Regions from separate parts of the Rhizobium sp. WCS2018Hpa-16 genome, predicted to be linked through region 3. Evidence: riboswitches for the same ligand, from Rfam matches in the RefSeq annotation. Region 3 holds a riboswitch; each other region holds the start of a gene.
The links. A riboswitch is a leader RNA that binds a small molecule or an ion and turns the genes downstream of it on or off. The one in region 3 is predicted to bind cobalamin.

Region 1: another riboswitch for cobalamin. It lies ahead of RQI55_RS15235 (DUF1636 family protein); the one in region 3 lies ahead of RQI55_RS09805 (CbtB-domain containing protein).
Region 2: another riboswitch for cobalamin. It lies ahead of nrdH (glutaredoxin-like protein NrdH); the one in region 3 lies ahead of RQI55_RS09805 (CbtB-domain containing protein).

What each region holds. Positions count from the first base shown of each region.
Region 1 covers NZ_JAVTIX010000004.1:258,898-264,204, reverse strand. The annotation lists gene cbiB (adenosylcobinamide-phosphate synthase CbiB) at 1-953, shown strand, start outside; gene RQI55_RS15245 (cobyric acid synthase) at 940-2,397, opposite strand; gene cobO (cob(I)yrinic acid a,c-diamide adenosyltransferase) at 2,401-3,018, opposite strand; cobalamin riboswitch at 3,124-3,333, shown strand; gene RQI55_RS15235 (DUF1636 family protein) at 3,444-3,863, shown strand; gene cobW (cobalamin biosynthesis protein CobW) at 3,857-4,894, shown strand; gene cobN (cobaltochelatase subunit CobN) at 4,898-5,307, shown strand, end outside.
Region 2 covers NZ_JAVTIX010000012.1:85,601-90,907, reverse strand. The annotation lists gene nrdF (class 1b ribonucleoside-diphosphate reductase subunit beta) at 1-660, opposite strand, end outside; gene nrdE (class 1b ribonucleoside-diphosphate reductase subunit alpha) at 687-2,840, opposite strand; gene nrdI (class Ib ribonucleoside-diphosphate reductase assembly flavoprotein NrdI) at 2,810-3,223, opposite strand; gene nrdH (glutaredoxin-like protein NrdH) at 3,233-3,457, opposite strand; cobalamin riboswitch at 3,703-3,923, opposite strand; gene RQI55_RS23070 (GNAT family N-acetyltransferase) at 4,067-4,642, opposite strand; gene RQI55_RS23065 (methionine synthase) at 4,642-5,307, opposite strand, start outside.
Region 3 covers NZ_JAVTIX010000002.1:774,965-780,271, forward strand. The annotation lists gene RQI55_RS09795 (cytochrome c) at 1-418, shown strand, start outside; gene RQI55_RS09800 (cytochrome c) at 488-1,405, shown strand; cobalamin riboswitch at 1,435-1,691, shown strand; gene RQI55_RS09805 (CbtB-domain containing protein) at 1,843-2,025, shown strand; gene RQI55_RS09810 (CbtA family protein) at 2,039-2,752, shown strand; gene RQI55_RS09815 (hypothetical protein) at 2,754-3,068, shown strand; gene RQI55_RS09820 (DJ-1/PfpI family protein) at 3,065-3,631, opposite strand; gene RQI55_RS09825 (methyl-accepting chemotaxis protein) at 3,808-5,307, opposite strand, start outside.

The DNA.
Region 1 (5,307 bases), on a different contig from region 3:
TCGCTTTCCTGTCCCTGCTGATTGAACGCCTTGTCGGCTATCCCGACTGGCTGTTCAAACGCATCGGCCACCCCGTGACGTGGATAGGTTTGCTTATCGCCTTCCTCGACCGAAAATGGAACCGGGAGGGTGACACATTTTCGCGGCGCAAGCTGATGGGCGTTGCGGCGCTTATCGTGTTTCTTGGGCTGACGGCATTGCTATCAGGGGCAATGCAGTCGCTTTTCCTCCAATTGCCGCTCGGGCTTCTGATCGTGGCGATCCTTGGTGCGTCGCTTCCGGCGCAGAAAAGTCTGGAGCAGCATGTCGAGGCTGTCGCTGTGGCTCTGGAGCGTGACGGGCTGGAGGACGGTCGCAAGGCCGTGTCGATGATTGTGGGGCGCGATCCTGACAAGCTGGATGAGGCGGCGGTTTGCCGGGCGGCCATTGAGAGCCTTGCCGAGAATTTTTCCGATGGCGTTGTTGCGCCCTCGCTCTGGCTGGGGCTTTTAGGGCTTGGCGGCGGTGCGGGTTACAAGGCCATCAACACGGCTGACAGCATGATCGGCCATCGCTCACCGCGCCATGAGGCATTCGGCTGGGCATCTGCGCGGCTGGATGATCTGGTCAACCTGCCCGCCTCGCGGCTGACAGGATTTCTGTTCGTGGGCGCTGCTTTTTTTGTGAAGGGAGCCTCACCGCAAAACGCGTTCCGCGCCATTATCAGGGATGCGCATCACCACCGCTCACCCAATGCCGGATGGCCTGAAGCCGCGATGGCGGGGGCGCTGGGCTTTGCGCTGGCCGGTCCGCGTTCCTATGGCGGGCAGATGATCGAGGCGCGGTACATGGGTGAAGGCGGGCGGCGGGATCTGACCTCTGCCGATATTCGCCGGGCGTTGAAGCTTGCGCGCATCGCGGATGCCATGCTGCTTGGTCTCTTCGGGGTACTGGCCTTGGCTATCGCGCTATAGCGATCAGCGCATCGAGATTGAGATGCTGTTCCAGATGCTCCGCCAGCCGGTCGAGAACGGCATCCACCTGCTCTTCATAATCAAGCATTGAGCTTTGCCCGCCCAGCCGCTCAAGCCATGCGCTGCGCTGGTCATCATCGGCAAACAGGCCATGGACATAGGTGCCGATGACACGGCCACTGGCAGAAATCGCGCCATCGGTATGGTTGCCGATGGTGGCGAAGGCGCGGGCCGTGTCTTTACCTTCGCTGACGCCGACATGCATTTCATAGCCGGAGAAGGAAATTCCATCGAAGCTTTGGCCGGTGACGGAGACGAGGCGCTTGTCGTCGGTCAGGACGGTGTCTATATCCAGCAGCCCAAGCCCTTCAGCGGTATGAGGCGTGCCTTCGATGCCGTGGGGATCGGCAACCGTCTTTCCCAGCATCTGGTAACCGCCGCAAAGGCCCAGAACATATCCGCCACGGCGCAGATGCGCCTTGATATCGATATCCAGACCGGATTTTTTCAGCGTGGCGAGATCGGCAATGGTGGATTTGGAGCCGCAGAGCAGCACCAGCGCGCAATCGCCGGGAATGGCATCTCCCTGTCTGATGCGCAGAAGTTCGACATCCGGCTCGGCCTCGAGCGGATCAAGATCGTCGAAATTGGAAATATGCGGCAGGATGGGAACGGCGATGCGGATTTTTGCGCCGGGCTTGCGCTGTCCCGGAGCCGTGAGGCCGAGCGCATCTTCGGCGGGCAAGCGGCTGGCATCGGCAAAATGCGGCAGCAGGCCGATGGGCCGCCAGCCGGTCTTGTCTTCGATGATGCGCATCCCCTCATCAAACAGAGAGGGATCGCCGCGAAAACGGTTGACGATGAAGCCCTCAATCATGGCCGCGTCTTGCGTATCCAGAACTGTCTGTGTGCCGACGATGCTGGCGATGACGCCACCGCGATCAATATCGCCGATGAGGATGACGGGGGCGGTGGCGGCGCGGGCAAAGCCCATATTGGCGATGTCGTTGGCGCGCAGATTGACCTCGGACGCGCTGCCCGCACCCTCCACCAGCACAAGGTCGCATTTCGCCTTCAGGTGATCGAAACTATCCAGCACTCGGGCCATCAGGCCAGCCTTCATGTGCTGGTAATCGGCGGCCTTGGCGTTGCCGATGACTTTGCCCTGCACCACGACCTGAGCGCCGGTTTCGCTTTGCGGCTTCAACAGCACCGGGTTCATATGAACGGACAGGGCAACCCCTGCGGCGCGCGCCTGCAAAGCCTGCGCCCGGCCAATCTCGCCGCCATCAGCGGTAACAGCGGCGTTGTTGGACATGTTCTGCGGTTTGAAGGGCATGACGGAAAGCCCGCGCTTTGTGAAGGCACGCGCAAGTCCTGCCACCATCAAGGATTTGCCAACATCCGAGCCTGTGCCCTGAAACATCAAAACGCGCGCTGCCATGTCTTAAAACTCGATGCCCGACTGGGCTTTCACACCGGCCTTGAAGTGGTGCTTCACCAGCGTCATTTCCGTCACCATATCGGCGGCATCAATCAAGGGCTGCTTGGCGTTGCGGCCGGTGACCATGACGTGAAGGTAAGGCCGACGGTTGACAAGTGTTTCCACCACCTCGTCCAGCGGCAGATAATCATAGCGCAGGGCGATGTTCAGCTCATCCAGCACCACCAGATTGATGGTTTCATCGGCCATCATGACTTTCGCTTCTTCCCAGGCTTTTGTCGCGGCTGCGACGTCGCGCTTCAGATCCTGCGTGTCCCACGTGAAACCCTCGCCCATGGTGCGCCATTCCACGCGATCACCAAACAGGGCCAGCGCCTGCTGCTCGCCAGTGGACCATGCGCCCTTGATGAATTGCACGATGCCGACGCGCCCGCCGGTGCCGAGCATGCGCAGAGCCAGGCCGAAGGCTGCGGTGGATTTGCCCTTGGCCGATCCGGTATTGACCATCAGCAGGCCTTTTTCGACCGTCTTTTCAGACACTTCGGCATCCTGCACGGCTTTGCGGTTGACCATCTTGGCGCGGTGACGCTCGGCTTCGCTTTCGCTGATATCGCGGTTCATGGCGTCTCATTCCTCTTGGCGCATGCGTGTCAAAGCGGCGACTATAGCCAAAACCGTTTCCACGGCAATGATGCCGCGGCATTGACACAAAAGCCGTGCAGGGCATAAGGGTTAACCACTGACGGTCTTTTTCCGGCAACGGGAAAAGCTAAGAGGGAACACGGTTCCGTTCGCAATGCGGACCAATCCGTGGCTGCCCCCGCAACTGTATGCGGTGAGCCTGCGCCATAAGCCACTGGACATTATGTTCGGGAAGGCGGTGTCGGGCGTCTCACGCCGCAAGCCAGGAGACCTGCCGTTTCAGAAAAATGCGTCTACCGGGCGGGGTGCTCCGGTTAGCCGGTCATATCAAGCGAAACGTGCTTTGGCGCGTGGCGTCGATATCCGCACCCCTAGAGAATTTGCAGGCGCGGAAAGTTGACACCTTGGATCTGACATCGACCCCACCAGACAAGACCACGAAAGCAGATGGAGCCGCAGGCGTCGTCGTTTTCGTCTGCCGAAGCTGTCGCGATGAGGTTGACCCCAATGCAGAGCCGCGCCCCGGCGCGACGCTTGCACAGGCCGCTGTTGAGCTGGGCCGCGCCGAGGGCGTCGATGTGCGCAGCGTCAATTGCCTTGCCAATTGCAAGCGCGGCCTCAGTGCCGCCATGCGCAGCGCCGATGGCTGGTCCTATATGTTCGGTTCCCTGACCCAAGACGATGCTGGCGACCTTCTGGTCGGCGCACGTCTTCTGGCGTCTGCGCCTGATGGCCTGATGCCGTGGCGCGGACGGCCTGACAGTTTGAAGCGCGGCCTTGTGGCCCGCATTCCCCCTTTGCATTTTACCGAGGAGACATCATGACCACGCTAGACCGCGTTCCCTGCACCATCATCACCGGCTTTCTGGGCGCTGGCAAAACCACCTTGCTGCGTGGCCTGCTGGAGAAACTGGATGGCAAGCGGCTGGCCATCATCGTCAACGAGTTCGGCGATGTCGGTATCGATGGCGAGATTCTCAAAGGCTGCGGCATTGAAAGCTGCCCGGAAGAAAACATCGTGGAATTGGCCAATGGCTGCATTTGCTGCACGGTGGCGGATGATTTCCAGCCGGCTATCGAGCAGATTTTGAGCCGCGAGCCCCGCGTTGAGCATATTCTGATTGAAACATCGGGTCTCGCGCTGCCCAAGCCTCTGGTGCAGGCCTTCCAGTGGCCAGCCATCAAAAGCCGCGTGACAGTGGATGCTGTTGTGGCCGTTGCCGATGGCGCGGCGCTCGCCGAAGGCATGGTTTCGCATGATCTGGAGGCCCTTGCTGCCCAGCGCCAGAATGACGAGGCGCTCGACCATGACGACCCGGTTGAAGAAGTGTTCGAAGACCAGATTGCCTGCGCCGATCTTATCGTGCTGACCAAGGGCGACCTGCTGGATGCCGAGGGTCTGGAGCGGGCCAAGGCGCATATCAATGCCCATTTGCCCAAGGCTGCCAAGATCATCGTTGCATCCAACGGCGTGATCGACCCGGCTGTGCTGATCGGTCTGGGTCTGGCCGTTGAAGAGGATATCGACAACCGCCACACGCACCATGATGACGAGGAAGACCACGACCACGACGAGTTCGACAGCTTTGTTGTGGAACTGGATGCCGTGACGGATGCGGATGCGCTGGCAGCAAGGATCGCCGAAACGGCAGCGTCCGAAAACGTGCTGCGCATCAAGGGTTTTGTGGAGGTTTCGTCAAAACCAATGCGTTTGCAGGTTCAGGCCGTGGGTTCGCGGGTCAACCACTATTTCGACCGCCCCTGGGGTGCGGGTGAAGAGCGTCGCAGCCGTCTGGTCGTGATCGGTGAGAAGGGTCTCGACCGCGCAAAGATCGAGCGGATGCTGGCAGCCTGATCCATGCATATTCTCGCCACCACATCCTCGTCTCTGGACGACCTGATCGAGCCGGTTGATCTCAACCAGCCGAGGGCGGATGTGGTGGTGATGTCCTTTTCGGCGAGCGATCTGGCCGGGCTGGAGCGTGGATGGGCTGTTGATGGCGACAGCGTCTCGATGGTCAGCGCCAACCTGTCCGAGCTTCGCCACCCCATGTCCGTCGACCTGTGGATGGAGAAGACGGCAGAACACGCCAAGCTGATCCTTATCCGGATTCTCGGCGGTGCGGATCGCTGGCGCTATGGCGTGGATCAGCTTTCCAGAATGGCACGGCAACGGGGCATAAAGCTGGTGCTTCTGCCCGGTGAATGCAGCGAGCGTGACGAGAAGCTTGAGGCTGCTTCCACGGTTGATCTTGAGACGCTGAAAGC
Region 2 (5,307 bases), on a different contig from region 3:
ACGCTTCTGTTCAGGTAGGCGTTCTACTGCTCTCTGGAATTTGTAGCCAATGTAATAACCGTGCACAGCTTCGTCGCGGATGATCAGGCGGATCATGTCGGCGGTGTTGGTGAGCTTGGCGCGGCTCGACCAGTACATCGGAAGATAAAAGCCGGAATAGAACAGGAAGCTTTCCAGGAATACGGAGGCGACCTTCTTCTTCAACGCATCGCCGCTGTCGTATTCCCGCATGATCAGTGCGGATTTCCTTTGCAGGAATTCGTTTTCCTCCGACCAACGGTATGCGTCATCGACATCCGGCGTCGAGCATAATGTCGAGAAGATCGACGAGTACGACCGTGCGTGGACAGCTTCCATGAAGGAAATGTTCGAGAGAACTGCCTCCTCATGCTGTGTTGCGGCATCGCTCATCAGTTTAACTGAGCCCACGCCGTTCTGGATCGTATCAAGCAACGTCAAACCAGTGAAGACGCGGATGGTGAGCTGCTGCTCTTCCTGCTTGAGCGTGCCCCAGGACGGAATGTCGTTGGAAAGCGGCACCTTTTCCGGCAGCCAGAAATTGCCGGTGAGGCGGTTCCAGACTTCGAGGTCCTTGTCGTCCTCGATGCGGTTCCAGTTAATGGCGCGGATGCGACTGGCGGGCTTGACGGCGATGTTCATGTGTTGATCTTTCGAAGCGTTCTTGTTCACAGCGCGCATGACACGCAACCCTGCACTTCCGTGCCTTCCAGCGCCATCTGTCGAAGGCGGATGTAATAAATGGTCTTGATGCCCTTCTTCCACGCGTAGATTTGCGCCTTGTTGATATCGCGCGTCGTCGCGGTGTCACGGAAGAACAGCGTCAGCGAGAGACCTTGATCGACATGCTGGGTCGCCGCGGCATAAGTATCGATGATCTTTTCCGGGCCGATCTCGTAGGCATCCTGGTAATATTCGAGGTTATCGTCGGTCATGAAGGCGGCAGGGTAATAGACGCGGCCGATCTTGCCCTCTTTGCGTATCTCAATCTTCGAAACGATCGGATGGATCGAAGAGGTCGAATGGTTGATGTAGGAAATCGAACCTGTCGGTGGCACGGCCTGGAGGTTCTGGTTATAGAGGCCTGAGGTCATGACCGCTTGCTTCAAGGCAAGCCAATCCTCCTGCGTTGGGATCGCGATTCCTGCGGTTACGAACAGTTCGCGCACCCGCTCCGTCGCAGGGAGCCAATCGCGTTCGGTGTATTTGTCGAAATACTCGCCCGAGGCATATTTCGAGTGCTCAAAGCCCTTGAAGCTGATGCCGCGTTCGGTCGCAATCCGGTTCGAAGCCCGGATGGCGTGATAGGTGACCGTGTAGAAATACATGTTCGTGAAATCTATGCCTTCATCAGAGCCATAAAAGATGCGCTCGCGGGCGAGATAACCATGCAGGTTCATCTGGCCAAGACCGATGGCGTGGCTGTCGTCATTGCCTTTCTCCACCGACGGCACGGAGGAAATATGGCTCATATCGGAAACCGCCGTGAGCGCCCGGATCGAGGTCTCGATCGTTTTCCCGAAATCGGCGCTGTCCATGGCAGCAGCGATGTTCAATGAACCGAGATTGCAGGAAATGTCCTTGCCCATCACCTTGTAGGACAGGTCGTCATTATATTCGCTGGCGTCGCTGACCTGCAGAATTTCCGAGCAAAGATTGCTCATGGAAATGCGTCCGGCAATCGGGTTCGCCCTGTTCACGGTGTCCTCGAACATGAGGTACGGATAACCGCTCTCGAACTGTATCTCGGCGATCACCTGGAAGAAGTCACGGGCCTTGATCTTCTTCTTTTTGATCCTGCTGTCTGCCACCATCTCCCGGTATTTCTCAGTCACGGATATTTCCGTGAACGGTACACCGTAGACACGCTCTATGTCGTAGGGCGAAAACAGGTACATGTCCTCGTTGTTCTTCGCCAATTCGAAGGTGATGTCGGGCACGACGACACCGAGCGATAGGGTCTTGATCCTGATTTTCTCGTCGGCATTCTCTCGCTTGGTGTCGAGAAAGCGCATGATGTCGGGATGGTGGGCGTTGAGGTAAACAGCACCCGCACCCTGACGCGCACCAAGCTGGTTGGCATAGGAGAAGCTGTCCTCAAGCAGTTTCATCACGGGAATGATGCCAGATGACTGGTTTTCGATCTGCTTGATCGGCGCTCCAGCCTCGCGAATGTTCGTCAGTGACAAGGCCACGCCACCGCCGCGCTTGGAAAGCTGGAGCGCGGAGTTGATGCCACGTGCAATGGATTCCATGTTGTCTTCCATGCGCAGCAGAAAGCACGACACCAGTTCGCCACGTTGTTTTTTTCCCGCATTGAGGAATGTCGGCGTCGCGGGCTGGAAGCGGCCGGCGATGATCTCATCGACCATATCCTTGGCAAGTTCTTCGTTGCCTTGCGCAAGTGCCAGCGCCACCATGCAGATGCGGTCTTCGTAGCGTTCGAGATACCGCTTCCCGTCAAAGGTTTTCAAGGTGTAGCTGGTGTAATATTTGAACGCGCCAAGAAATGTCGGGAAACGAAATTTCCTGGCAAACGCACGATCGAACAAATCCCGCACGAAATTGAACGAATACTGGTCCAGCACCTCTCGCTCGTAATAGCCCTCGGTCACCAGATAATCGAGCTTTTCTCGCAGATTGTGAAAGAAGACCGTGTTCTGGTTCACGTGCTGAAGAAAATATTGCTTGGCGGCAAGCCGATCCTTGTCGAGCTGTATTTTTCCTTGCTCGTCATAAAGATTGAGCATCGCGTTGAGGGCGTGGAAATCCAGTTCGGATTCCGATGTCTTCAAAGGCTTTTCGAAAGTCGTTGCGTCCAAAATCGTTCCAATCCGTGTATGACGTTAACGACGTCTTCGTCGGTTCCCAGAAGCTCGAACCTGTAAAGATACGGCACCTGGCACTTCTTCGAGATGACGTCACCCGCGAGCCCATAGGTCTCGCCAAAATTGCTGTTGCCCGCGGCGATCACGCCACGAATGTTTCCGCGGTTCTCCTCATCGTTGAGAAAGCGGATCACCTGTTTTGGAACGGCCCCTTTTCCGCCTTCTCCGCTGTAGGTGGGCAGGATCAGAACATAGGGGGCTTCGACCTGAAGGCTCTCGGAGAGACTGAGGGGAATGCGCCGCGCACTCATCCCCAGCCGTCCGACAAAGCGAAGGGTGTTTTCCGACCGGCCGGAGAAATAGACGATCTGGCCCATTGCTCTGGTTCAGGCCGCAAGCGTGCTGATCATATCCGGGCGAAAACCTGCCCAATGGGTCTCACCAGCCACCACAACGGGAACCTGACGATAGCCAAGTCCCTGGACCAAATCATAGGCATTGGTGTCTTCGGAAACATCGATGACGGTGTAGTCGATGCCCTGGCGGTCCAGAGCGCGGGTGGTTGCTGTGCACTGGACGCAGGCTGGCTTGCTGTAAACGGTAATGGTCATGATGATCCTCGTGAGATTTGTTTAGGGCGTGCGATATCGATCAGGCGTTGGGAACACCTGTTCGGGAGATTCTGGGATGCATGGCAGCCGGACTCAGCTACGGGCGTTACCGCCCGCTATTCACGCGGATACTGACTAAAATGATGCGACATTGACTTCACCCCGAAGTGGTTGATGCGGAGACCAGGGGAAGCGCACGCGCAGGATCATCCCGCACGCAAACGCGACCTTCGGACACCCCGCCCGTGGACGTTCCTGTTTGAGGCAGGTCTCCTGGCTCACGGGTCGTCGCATCCATCTCGCCTTCCCGAAGCATTGCGGCCTCAGTGGCAGTTTGAGAGAATGCTCGCCGCTTACAGTTGCGGGGGCAGCTCCGGCATTGCTCCGTCCAGAATGGACATCACGCACCGTATTCCCGTCTTAGCTCCCGACGCGAATCGGAAGAACCTCGAACACTAGATATAGTAGACCAAGCAAAAATTGCGTCAACGCTTAGCGTGATTTCAGGCAAAAAATTGTTGCCTTATCCCGTGCAACCTGTGGATAATGGGGACGACATGCCGTGTTGGCCATAGAGCAATCGATAGACAAGGCGGGTGTCCGTTTCCGTCAGCGTTCCCAGCGCAACGTCTTATCGAAATCGACGCTCGTGTCAGTGCCACGGTCGGACGGATAGGAGAAATGGCCAAACGCCGTGTAGCCCTGGCTTCTCCAGAAGCTGAGTGTTTCCGGTGTCTGAGCGTCAGCATGGAGGTAGGACGAGGTGTAGTCAAACTCGGATGCCCGGCTCTCCAAGGCTGCCACAATCTTTGTGCCAAGCCCTTTACGACGGGCGCACGGCTCTATGTACACGCGGACAATCTGACATACCTTTTCGCCGTCGCCGTCGCGATTTCGTAAGCCCTCCTTCGTGGAAGGTTTGTTTTCGAGGGCGTAAAGACCGCCAGTCGCAATGATATGTCCATCTCCGTCCGGCACAACGAGAAAACTGCCTTGCCTTTCGAGGGAGAACCAGTTGTCCGGCTGCGCCAGCAACAGCGAATCCAGGTCAGAATGCCAGGCGGGAGTGTAGTCGATCCCGTAGACGTTCTTGATCATCCGCAGGCAGAAGGTCCTCGCTTCAGCCCGGACGGCGGCCTGTGCGTCATCAGTCAGCCATTCAATCGAGAAGTTGTCGATCGGCATCAGGCCGCAAGCTCCCTGCGGATGATGTCAGCGCCTGCACCGAGTGCACGCAGCTTCGCTGTGGCCACATGACGCGGAAGTGGTGCCATGCCGCAATTGGTGCAAGGATAAAGCTTGTCTGCATCCACGAACTGGAGAGCCTTCCTTAGTGTGTTCGCTACTTCTTCCGGCGTTTCGACGGTGTGGCTTGCGACATCGATAGCGCCAACCATCACCTTTTTGCCACGGATGAGTTCGATCAAATCCATCGGGACATGCGAGTTGTGGCATTCCAATGACACCAGGTCGACGCCCGATTTCTGGAGTTTCGGGAACGCCTCCTCGTATTGCCTCCACTCCGATCCAAGCGTCTTCTTCCAGTCGGTGTTGGCCTTGATGCCATAACCATAGCAGATGTGCACGGCGGTCTCGCACTTCAGGCCTTCGATCGCCTTTTCGAGCGTAGCGACACCCCATTCGTTCACTTCATCGAAGAACACGTTGAATGCGGGTTCATCGAACTGGATGATGTCGACGCCTGCCGCCTCGAGCTCTCTTGCTTCCTGGTTGAGTATCTTGGCGAACTCCCAAGCCAGCTTCTCGCGGCTTTTGTAATGACTGTCGTAGAGCGTATCGATCATGGTCATTGGGCCTGGAAGAGCCCATTTGATCTGCTTCGTCGTCTG
Region 3 (5,307 bases):
GATTGCCGCATCCCTTATGATAGGCTGTCTTTGCGCCGGTGCGGTTTCCGCAGCCGGCGAGGTTGAAAAGCGCGAAGGCTTGATGAAGGGTATCGGCGGTGCCATGGGCGCGCTGGGTGCCATCGCCAAGGGCGAAAAGCCCTATGACGCGGAAACCGTCAAAACCGCTGTCACCACCATCAGCGCCAATGCCAAGGCTTTCCCGGATCAGTTCCCAGCGGGTTCCGAGGGTGGCTCTGCTTCCCCGGCGATCTGGCAGAACTTCGCAGACTTCAAGGCGAAGTCCGATAAGCTGGCCTCTGATGCAGACATGGTTCTGGCACAGTTGCCAGCAGATCAGGCCAGCGTCGGTGCAGCGTTGAAGACGCTGGGTGGCGATTGCAGCAGCTGCCATCAGGCTTACCGCGTCAAGAAGTAATCAGCCCATCGGTCCGCCGGTCTTCGGCGGGCCTTTTTCATGATATCAATTTAAGAAGCGGAAACGGCAATGGCGTCCATTTGGGCAAAGCTGGCGGGCGGTGCTGTTGTTGCCGGTGCCGTCGGGTTCGGAATTTTCATGGGCGTCACCGCGCCCGAGCGCCAGGCACCGAGCCACTGGGCCAACCTTGGAGAACCCAACCTTGCCAATGGCGAGACATTGTTCTGGGCAGGCGGCTGCGCAAGCTGTCACGCCGCCCCCGATGCGATGGTAGATGCGCTGAAGACGCTGGCCGGTGGGCAGGCGCTGCCAAGCCCCTTCGGCACATTCCACATGCCCAACATTTCGCCGGATCCGCAGCACGGCATCGGCGCATGGACGCTCGCGCAGTTTGGCGATGCCATGACGCGGGGCGTGGGCAAGGATGGCGAGCACCTCTATCCGTCCTTCCCCTATAATTCCTATGCGCGCATGACGCCGCAGGATATCAACGACCTCTTCGCCTATCTGAAAACCTTGCCCGCCAGCACCAATGATGCGCCCGGCCACGATCTGCCATTTCCCTTCAACATCCGGCTTGTTCTTGGCGGCTGGAAGTTCCTGTATTTCGATAAGGGCGAACCGCGCGTCGAGATTGCCAACGCCAATGCGCAGGTCGTTCGCGGCCAATATTTGGTGGAAGGCCCCGGCCATTGCGGCGAGTGCCACACCCCGCGCGATGCGCTGGGCGGCTTCATGAAGGGCCAGTGGCTTGCCGGTGGACCGAACCCGGAAGGCGAGGGCCGCATTCCCGATATTCGCCCGGAATCGCAAACCATCGGCTCATGGAGTGAAGCCGATATCGCCAACTATCTGGAAACCGGCTTCACGCCGGACTTCGATAGCGCCGGTGGCTCCATGGTCAAGGTCCAGCAGAATATGGCCCGTCTTCCTGCCGAAGACCGCCAGGCGATCGCGGCCTATCTCAAGGCAATGCCTTCTCCCTGAGAAGCCATTGACTCCTCAACCCGTCCGCAGGATAACGGTTGTGTGATGGTCTTTCCGGTTCGCCCGGAAAGTGAAAAGGGAACACGATAGGAGCCTCAAGCTTTGATTCGTGGCTGCCCCCGCAACTGTGAGCGGAGAGCCTGAAAACGTATTGCCACTGGTTCGGCGCATCGGCACGAAATTCTCCGGGATTTCGTAAAGCACGATGCGAAACAAAGGACCGGGAAGGTGTTTTCAAGGTTGTGACCCGCAAGCCAGGAGACCTGCCATCACGTGAAGTGTCGTCAATACCGGCGGGGTGTCCGGAACAGCACGGTTTTCAGGTCGGGATATTCCCGCCTTCAAGACCCTGTGTCTCTTTTCCCCGTGGTGAATGTTGAATGCGGTCGTGGGTCTTTTGATCAGAATTACGCCCACCCGCACGTGAAAGGGTCACCATGTCTATCCACCAGAATACGGCGGCAAGCGCCGTCTCGTCCTCAACATCAAGACTTGCGCAATCGCTAACTGCAGCCTTGCTCGGCCTGTTCATCGTGGGCTTTGTCGGCTTTTCGCAGGTCGATGCCGTGCACAATGCCGCGCATGATACGCGCCACGCCAACGCCTTCCCTTGCCATTGAGGGGAGGAAGATCATGCCGTTTTTCCGTAACATCGTCTTCACCGCCGTTCTGGTGGGGTTGATTGCCGGTCTGGCCGTCAGCGCCATGCAGGCCATCGGCACCACGCCGCTCATCCTTCAGGCCGAAACCTTCGAGAGCGGCGGCGCAGAGGTTGCGCATGCGCACACCCATGAGGCCGGTGCACCCGCAGATCATCACCACGATCCAGAAGCTTGGGCGCCCGCCGATGGCTTCGAGCGCAATGCGTACACCATCGCCGCCAATGTGCTGACTGCCATCGGCTATGCACTGGTGCTGACGGCGTTGATTTCGCTTCGTAATTCCGCAGGTGGCTGGCGGGAAGGGCTGCTCTGGGGCCTTGCCGGTTTTGCCGCTGTCATGCTCGCCCCGGCCATCGGCCTGCCGCCGGAACTGCCCGGCAGTCCTGCCGCAGAGCTTGGTGCGCGTCAGATGTGGTGGGTCGCAACGGCTGCTGCCACGGCGGGCGGTCTGGCGCTACTTGCCTTCAAACGAGCGGAACCATGGGCGGTCATTCTGGCTCTGGTGTTGATGGTCGCTCCGCACATCATCGGCGCGCCCTTGCCGCCAGCGGGTGAACACGCGCTGGCACCTCTGCCGCTGGAGCGCCGTTTCGTCGTTCTCGCAACCGTGACCAGCTTCGTGTTCTGGATCATCTTGGGAACCCTGAGCGGCCATCTTCTCAAACGTTTCGACGTTGCGAGATAATATGGAAACCGCAAGCGAATGGAGCGACGGGCTCGATGCCTTGCGTTTTTCCGTTCCCGGCCATGGCGCACCCTGCGCCATGCACCGGCTGGCCTTTAAGGCTTTGCTGGGCAAAGAGCCGCAAAGGGAAGCGTGTCTTCAGTTCTTTGCTGAGAACCGCGAGGCCTTTCTCAAGGCCGCCTCAGCCAAGATCAGCAGCCTGACACTTGCCGCCGATCGCAGCCTGCACATCAACAGCAGAGACGTCAGGCGCGCGATGACAGAAAATCCGATTGAGGGGACTGCGCGTGCGTGTCGTGTGCTTGACCGCCGTTAGAGATGCTCCGCCGCAAACCCCGCCATCTCGGCCTCCGCCTCCGGCCCCCAGAGATCGAGCGCTTTCAATATTTCACTCGCAAAACTCACAGGTGCGGTTCCAGGTGCCGTGATGATGCCTTGGTCGCTGACGGCCTGGGGCTGGTCGAGGTAGTGTTCGGCACCCTCGTAGGTGATATAGGTGGAGTGTGACGCCACGGAATTTCCGGTGTGGGCCACGTTGTTCAACACGCCTGTTGCGGCAAGCGCACTCGCTGCTGCGCAAATGCCAGCCACTACGCGGTGCTGCGCGCGAAAGCGGTGGACGAGATCGGTGAAATCCGGTGCCATTTTCCGTTCCCAGATCAAGCCGCCGGGAATGACCAGCGCGTGAACAGTCTCCGGGTCCAGTGCGTCATAAGTCGTATCCGGGACGATCTTCAGCCCACCCATGGAGGTGAGGGGCGCACGATCGGGGGATGCGGTGACGATATCGACGCCCAGATAACCGCGCGCCATTGCCGTCAGAATAGCGGGCTCCCAATCAGCAAATTCCTCGGTCAGTGCCAAGGCAATACGGGGCATAGTCATCTCCTGCAATCATCGATGTTTGCTATGCTATCGGAAAAGCTTTTGAGCAAAAAGGCTGAAACTGGCAGGGGGGTGGCCGCGAGACCTCTTGAGGGAAATGGCTTAAGCTTTGCGCAACAAAAAACGCGGCATCAGATGCCGAGTTTTCTTTAGATTCAATGTTGTCCTGTTCAGGCTGCTGCGCGGTAGCGCTGGCCTGACTGACCGTTGCTTTCCAACCGGAAACGCTCAAGCTGGGCATGCAACTGGCGCGCTTCATCGGCTAGAATCTGGCTGGCGGCGGTGGTTTCTTCCACCATTGCGGCGTTCTGCTGGGTCATCTGGTCCATATGGTTGACCGAGCTGTTGATCTCTCCGAGCGCCATGGATTGCTCCGCAGCGGCCCGCGCAATGGTCGTAACATGGTCATCGACGCGGTTGACGAGCTCTTCAATCTCTTTCAGCGCTTCCCCGGTCGACAGAACCAGCGATACGCCACCCTTGACTTCATCTGCCGAGGTGGTGATGAGGCCCTTGATTTCGCGCGCAGCATTTGCCGAGCGTTGGGCCAGTTCGCGAACTTCCTGCGCAACCACAGCAAATCCACGACCCGCTTCACCGGCACGCGCAGCTTCAACACCGGCGTTCAGGGCAAGAAGGTTGGTCTGGAAGGCGATTTCGTCGATGACAGAGATGATCTGACCGATTTTCTGCGAGGATTGTTCGATCCGGCCCATGGCATCGATTGCGTTGCGAACGATGTTGCCGGATTTGCCAGCGCTGCTCTTGGTGTCGCGCACCATCTGCGTCGCTTCATTGGCACGCGCAGTCGATGTCTTGACGGTGGTTGTGATTTCTTCCAGGGCTGCAGCGGTTTCTTCGAGAGCTGCGGCCTGCTGTTCGGTGCGTCGTGCCAGCTGGTTGGCAGAGGAAGACAATTCGCCGGAATTGTCAGTGATAGTGCCTGCAGCATGGCGGATGGTCTGCATCGTGGCGCGCAAGGTTGCCAGCGTCTGGTTGACGTTGGTTTGCAGTTCAGCAAAGGCTCCCTGATAGCTGCCATTCATCTCCTGCGTCAGGTCGGCTTCAGACAGGGCAGCGATAACGCGGCGAACTTCTGTAACACCCAGATCGACATTAATGACCAGTTCATTGACGCTTTCTGCGAAAGTCTGCAGGTCCGCGTCTTCATACGTCTTGGCAATACGCTTGGAGAAGTCGCCAGCCGCAGCCGCAGCAACGATGCCGCTGATCGAGGACTGCAAGTCTTTGCTCTGCGCGGTGAGGGCGGCTTCTTGAGCTTCCATCTCACGCATCTGCATTTCGTTGGCTCTGAACACTTCAAGCGCACGGGCCATTTCACCAATTTCGTCCTGACGGTCCACACCACCGATCGGATCGTGCAGATCTCCCTTTGCAAGACGGCTCATCCGCTCGGTGAGCAGGCGCACAGGACGCGAGATGCCGCGTCCGCCAACAAACAGTCCGGCCATCACGCCGCCGATAATCGAGATCACGGCGGTCGTTACCAGAACGATCATCGTTACGCTGGACACGGAAAGCGCATTCGCACGCGATGCTTTCAGCTCTTCGCCGGAATAGGTGCTGTATACCTTCACAGCGGCGGTCACGGCCTTCTGGCCTTCAAGGCTGTCTGCAAGACCCGCCTTGAGCGCATCGGTCGTGATGGA